2 regions of the Streptomyces sp. NPDC051963 genome follow, and region 1 is predicted to be linked to the other one. Evidence: riboswitches for the same ligand, from Rfam matches in the RefSeq annotation. Region 1 holds a riboswitch; the other holds the start of a gene.

The links. A riboswitch is a leader RNA that binds a small molecule or an ion and turns the genes downstream of it on or off. The one in region 1 is predicted to bind cobalamin.
Region 2: linked by a shared signal. The riboswitch ahead of ACIHFB_RS17565 (energy-coupling factor ABC transporter permease) and the one ahead of metE (5-methyltetrahydropteroyltriglutamate--homocysteine S-methyltransferase) in region 1 are both predicted to bind cobalamin.

The regions. Positions count from the first base shown of each region.
Region 1 covers NZ_JBIUCC010000006.1:637,684-640,887, reverse strand. Annotated here, with positions in the region: gene ACIHFB_RS27400 (FAD-binding dehydrogenase) at 1-711, shown strand, start outside; cobalamin riboswitch at 782-1,005, shown strand; gene metE (5-methyltetrahydropteroyltriglutamate--homocysteine S-methyltransferase) at 1,162-3,204, shown strand, end outside.
Region 2 covers NZ_JBIUCC010000004.1:176,703-179,906, forward strand. Annotated here, with positions in the region: gene ACIHFB_RS17560 (alpha/beta hydrolase) at 1-1,485, shown strand, start outside; cobalamin riboswitch at 1,545-1,794, shown strand; gene ACIHFB_RS17565 (energy-coupling factor ABC transporter permease) at 1,824-2,516, shown strand; gene ACIHFB_RS17570 (energy-coupling factor ABC transporter substrate-binding protein) at 2,513-2,860, shown strand; gene cbiQ (cobalt ECF transporter T component CbiQ) at 2,861-3,204, shown strand, end outside.

The DNA of each region.
Region 1 (3,204 bases):
TTCAACACCCCGGACATTCCTGGGTACGACACGCTGCACACGCTCAAGTCGATCACCGAAACCGGCTACGACTACTCCTGGTTCGTCACCACCCAGAAGATCATGGCCAAGGAGTTCGCGCTGTCGGGCTCGGAGCAGAATCCCGACCTCACCAACAAGAACGTCTGGCAGCTGCTGTCCCGGATCTGGCAGACCCCCGAGCCGATCGAGAAGTTCAAGAACAACGGGGCCGACTTCGTCGTCGCCACCACGCTGCCCGAACTGGTCGCCGGCATGAACAAGTTGACCGGTGACGACCTGATCGACCTGGCCGGTCTGAAACGTCAGATCGAGGCACGGGACCGGGAGATCGACAACCCGTACACCAAGGACGTCCAGGTCATGGGCATCCGCAACGCCCTCGCCTACCCCGGCGACACCCTCAGCCGTACCGCCTCGGCCCACAAGATCCTGGACTCGAGCGCCGGACCGCTGATCGCCGTACGCCTCAACATCCTCACCCGCAAGACGCTCGGCGGGCTCCAGACCGACCTCTCCGGCCGCGTCCTGGACGGGACCGGAACCCCGATCCCAGGGCTCTACGCGGCCGGTGAGGTCTCGGGTTTCGGCGGCGGCGGTGTCCACGGCTACCGCTCCCTGGAAGGCACCTTCCTCGGCGGCTGCCTGTTCTCCGGCCGCCAGGCGGGGCGCGCCGCGGCCGCCGCGAGCTGAACTCTTGAGAGTCGCTCCAGGCCCTGAGCCGAACCGTCGGCTCAGGGTCGCCCCACACATGAGCTGTGTATAGGCTGACCGTGCAGCTGGTTCGCCCTGCCCGCCAGGCAGACGCGTCGCAAGAGGGAACCCGGTGGGAATCCGGGACTGCCCCGCAGCGGTGAGTGGGAACGACCGCCGTCATACGCACTGGATCCGGAGCGCCGGACCCGGGAAGCGACGGCCAGTAGGTGTCTCGTACGACATGAGACGCGCCCGCGAGTCCGAAGACCTGCCACTGCCCGTGCGCGGCTCCCCGTGCGCGGAGACTCGGTGACCTCGAGGGCGGGTCGGCGCACACCAGGCGGGACGGGCACACGCACAGCTGCCCCCGCCGGATCTGCTGCTCCTTCGCGTCCACGACCGGTCTCCGGGTCGTGTGTCATCCCACAGCTCGCGAAGGAGAGTCTCGTGACAGCGAAGTCCGCAGCCGCGGCAGCAGGGGCCACCGCCTACGGCTACCCCCGCCAGGGCCCGAACCGGGAACTGAAGAGGGCGATCGAGGGCTACTGGAAGGGCCGCGCCACCGCCGCCGAGCTCCGGCGGACCGCCGCCGAGCTCCGCCGCTCGACCTGGCGGCAGCTGGCCGAGGCCGGCCTGACCGAGGTGCCCACCGGCGACTTCTCGTACTACGACCACGTCCTGGACACCACCGTCATGGTCGGCGCCATCCCCGCCCGGCACCGCGCCGCCGTCGAGAAGGACGCCCTGGACGGCTACTTCGCCATGGCGCGCGGCACCCAGGACGTGGCGCCGCTGGAAATGACGAAGTGGTTCGACACCAACTACCACTACCTCGTACCCGAGTTGGGCCCGGACACGGAGTTCACCGCCGAGACCGCCAAGCAGGTCGGCGAACTGAAGGAGGCCCTCGCGCTCGGACTGGCCGCGCGGCCGGTGCTCGTCGGCCCGGTCACCTACCTGCTCCTCGCCAAGCCCGCCCCCGGCGCACCGGCCGACTTCCAGCCGCTGACCCTGCTGGACCGGCTGCTGCCGGTGTACGCGGAGGTCCTCGCCGATCTCCGGGCGGCGGGCGCCGAGTGGATCCAGCTGGACGAGCCCGCCCTGGTCCAGGACCGCACCCCGGCCGAACTGAACGCCGCCGCCCGCGCCTACCGCGACCTCGGCTCCCTCACCGACCGGCCGAAGCTGCTGCTCGCGTCGTACTTCGACCGGCTCGGCGAGGCGCTGCCCGTGCTGGCGAAGGCACCGGTCGACGGGCTCGCCCTGGACTTCACCGGGCCCGCGGCCGCCAACCTCGACGATCTCGCCGCGGTCGGCGGCCTGCCCGGCAAGCGGCTGGTCGCCGGCGTGGTGGACGGCCGCAACATCTGGATCAACGATCTGGGCAAGTCCCTGTCCACCCTCGCCACCCTGCTCGGCCTGGCCGGCCGCGTCGACGTCGCCCCGTCCTGCTCGCTGCTGCACGTCCCGCTCGACGCCGACGCCGAACGCGAGATCGAACCGCAGATCGCCCGCTGGCTCGCCTTCGCCCGGCAGAAGACCGCCGAGACCGTCACCCTGGCCCGCGGCCTCGCCCAGGGCACCGACCGGATCGCCGCCGAACTCGCCGCCAACCGGGCCGACCTGGCGTCCCGGGCGGGCTCGCCCATCACACGGAACCCGGCTGTGCGGGCCCGCGCGGCCGCGGTCACCGCCACCGACGCCCGCCGCTCACTGCCGTACGCCGAGCGTACGGTCGCCCAGCGCGCCCACCTGAACCTGCCGCCCCTGCCCACGACCACCATCGGCTCCTTCCCGCAGACCGGCGAACTGCGCACCGCCCGGGCCGACCTCACTGCCGGACGCATCGACCGGGAGACGTACGAGCGCCGCATCGAGGAGGAGATCCGCGACGTGATCTCCTTCCAGGAGCAGACCGGCATCGACGTCCTGGTGCACGGCGAGCCCGAACGCAACGACATGGTCCAGTACTTCGCCGAACAGCTCACCGGCTACCTCGCCACCCGGCACGGCTGGGTCCAGTCCTACGGCACCCGCTATGTCCGCCCGCCGGTCCTGGCCGGCGACATCTCCCGTCCCGAACCGATGACGGTGCGCTGGACGACGTACGCCCAGTCCCTGACCTCCAAGCCGGTCAAGGGCATGCTCACCGGGCCGGTCACCATGCTCGCCTGGTCCTTCGTCCGCGACGACCAGCCCCTCGCGGAGACCGCCCGGCAGGTGGCCCTCGCCCTGCGCGACGAGGTGAACGACCTGGAGGCGGCCGGGACTTCGGTGATCCAGGTGGACGAACCCGCCCTGCGCGAGACGCTGCCGTTGCGTGCCGAGGATCACCCCGCCTACCTGGCCTGGGCCACCGAGGCGTTCCGCCTCACCACCGGCGGCGTGCGGCCGGACACCCAGATCCACACCCACATGTGCTACGCCGAGTTCGGCGACATCGTCCAGGCCATCGACGACCTCGACGCGGACGTCATCAGCCTGGAGGCG
Region 2 (3,204 bases), on a different contig from region 1:
CACACCCGCTCCGCGGTGATTCTGTGCGCCCTCGCGCTGCTCCCCGCACCCGCTCCCGCCGCGGCCGCACCCCCGGCACCGGCCGTCCGTTTCGGCGACTGCCCCGACTCCGTCCCACGCCCGCCCGCACCCGACCGCGTGGAGTGCGGTCGGATCGACGTCCCGCTCGACCGGCACCACCCGGAGGGACCGCGTCTGACCATCGCCGTCTCCCGCGTCCCCGCCTCCGGCACGCCGGCCGAGCGACGCGGCATCCTGCTGGTGAACCCCGGCGGGCCGGGCGGCTCCGGGCTCCCCTACGCGGTGACCAAGCGCGCCAAACTCCCGGAGAGCGTGCGGCGTTCGTACGACGTCATCGGCTTCGACCCGCGCGGCGTCGGCCGGAGCTCACCGGTCGGCTGCGGCGACATGGGCGGCCTGTTCGACAGTCCGGGCGCGGATCCCGTGCCGGCGAGTCCGACGGCGGAACGGGCCTACCTCGCCTCGCTGCGGGACATGGCCCACGACTGCGCGACGGGCGCGGGCGACGTCCTGCCGTATCTGTCCACCGAGCGGACGGCGTACGACATGGACGCCGTCCGCGCCGCGCTCGGCGAGCCGAGGACGAGCTTCCTCGGGGTGTCGTACGGCAGCCATCTCGGCGCGGCCTATGCGGCGCTGTTCCCGCGGCGGGTCGGGCGGATGGTGCTGGACAGTGTGGTCGGGCCGTGGGACTGGTACGCGTTCGACGTGCTCCAGAGCCGGGCGCTGCTGCGGCAGCGGGACACGTTCTTCGAGTGGGCCGCGGCCCATGCCGACCGCTTCGGCCTGGGCTCGGACGCCGACGACATACGCCGGGCCGCTCTACGGGTGCGCCGAGGGCTCGGCGCCGCACCCGTGGACGGCTTCGGGGCGTCCGAGTTCGACCGTGCCGTCTACCGCGCGCTCGGCCGCACCGAACGCTGGACGACTCTCGCCGACGGGATGCGGAACTACCTCAACGACCGGACCACGGACGGGCTTCGGCCCGGCACGGCGTTCGACAGCGCCGATTCGCGCAACTACGAGGCGGCCAACCGCATCGTCAAGTGCGCCGACGGCCCCGCGCCGACGCCGGACCGCATCCTGGCGGACATCCGCCGCACCCGCCGTATCGACTCCCAGCCGGTCCTGACCGGCATGGAGGCGTCCACCTGCGCCTACTGGCCGTACCGGCCCGCCCGGCGGACCCCGCTCGGCGGCCCCGACGCCCCGCCGGTGCTGCTGGTCGCCTCCGCGCACGACGCGGTCACTCCGATCGAGGGGGCCCGCGAACTGGGCAAGGTGCTGCCCGGCTCGCGTCTGATCACCCTCGCCGACGACTACTCGCACGGCGTGTTCGCCAGCCGCGGCAACACCTGCGTGGACGGCACGGTGGCCGCGTATCTCGTGGGCGGGAAGGTGCCCGATACGGACGTACGGTGTGCGGGGCCGGGACTGCCGGAGCCCGGCGGCGACGGCCGTTAGCGCTGTTCACTCCCCCTGTGCGCCCCCATGCACGGCTTGTCACCACCCCCGGGGGCCCACTACTGTCACCACGCCTTGGTGAACGGGAAATCCGGTGTGATGCCGGTGCGGCCCTCGCCACTGTGAATCGGGAAGTCCGGCTCCGGCCCTTGGGCCCTGCCGTCAAATGCTCGTCGTCCGCCTGCACGGCGGGACGGGAGTTCGACGGCAGGGCCCAAGGGCAGCCACTGGGTCCTCGGACCCGGGAAGGCGGAGCACGGGCGGTGGTACCCGTCAGCCAGGAGACCGGCCAGGGCACGTCAACCATCCACGAGGTGCTGGAGAGGGTCTGCTGAGCCATGCACATAGCCGAGGGTTTTCTGCCTCCGGCGCACGCGGTCGCCTGGAGCGTCGCGTCGGCGCCATTTGTCGTCCACGGAGTCCGGTCACTCACCCGTGAGGTCAAAGAGCACCCGGAGAGCACCCTGCTCCTCGGCGCCTCCGGAGCCTTCACGTTCGTTCTGTCGGCCCTCAAACTGCCCTCGGTGACCGGGAGTTGCTCCCATCCGACCGGCACCGGCCTGGGCGCCATCCTGTTCCGGCCGCCGATCATGGCGGTGCTGGGCACCATCACCCTGCTCTTCCAGGCGCTGCTGCTCGCCCACGGCGGCCTGACCACGCTCGGCGCCAACGTGTTCTCGATGGCGATCATCGGGCCCTGGGCGGGATACGCCGTCTACAAGGTGCTGCGGCGCTACGACGTGCCGCTGATGGTGGCGGTCTTCTTCGGCGCGTTCGTCGCCGACCTGTCCACCTACTGCGTCACCAGCGTCCAGCTGGCGCTCGCCTTCCCCGACCCGAGCAGCGGTTTCCTGGGTGCGCTCGGCAAGTTCGGGTCCATCTTCGCGGTCACGCAGATCCCGCTCGCGGTGAGCGAGGGACTGCTCACGGTGCTGGTGATGCGGCTGCTCGTGCAGTCCAGCAAGGGTGAGCTGACCCGGCTCGGCGTGCTGCTCAGCAAGAAGGCCGACGCCGAGGCGGTGGCCCGATGAGCCGGAACGCGAAGATCAACTCCCTGTTGCTGCTCGCCGTGGCCGCGCTCGCGGTGCTGCCGCTGGTCCTCGGCCTCGGCGACCACAAGGAGGAGCCGTTCACGGGCGCCGACGCCGAGGCGGAAACGGCGATCACCGAGATCAAGCCGGACTACGAGCCCTGGTTCTCGCCCCTGTACGAGCCGCCGTCCGGCGAGATCGAGTCGGCGTTGTTCGCCTTGCAGGCGGCCCTCGGCGCCGGTGTCCTCGCCTACTACTTCGGCCTGCGGCGCGGGCGGCGGCAGGGCGAGCAGCGGGCACTGGAGCCGCGGGGGGCCGAGAGCACGGCCGACGAGCAGGTCTGAGTGCTGCCCATCGACGCGGCGGCGCACAGCAGTCGCTGGCGCCGCCGTCACCCCGTGGACAAGGCCGTGCTCGGGCTCGGCCTCACCGTGCTGGCGATCTCGCTGCCGCCCTGGCCGGGCGCGGCCCTGGTCCTGGCCACCGCGCTCGCCGTGCTGCTGGGCCCGGCGGGCGTGCCCGGTCGCAAGCTGTGGCGTGCCTACCGCGTCCCGCTGGGCTTCTGCGTGACCGGCGCTGCCACCCTGCTGGTGCAGGTCGGCGGCCCGGACGGGTTCGTGTCCCTCGCCGACGAGGGACATGTGCGCGCCGGGGAACTGCTGCTGCGCACCTCGGCCGCCTCGCTCGG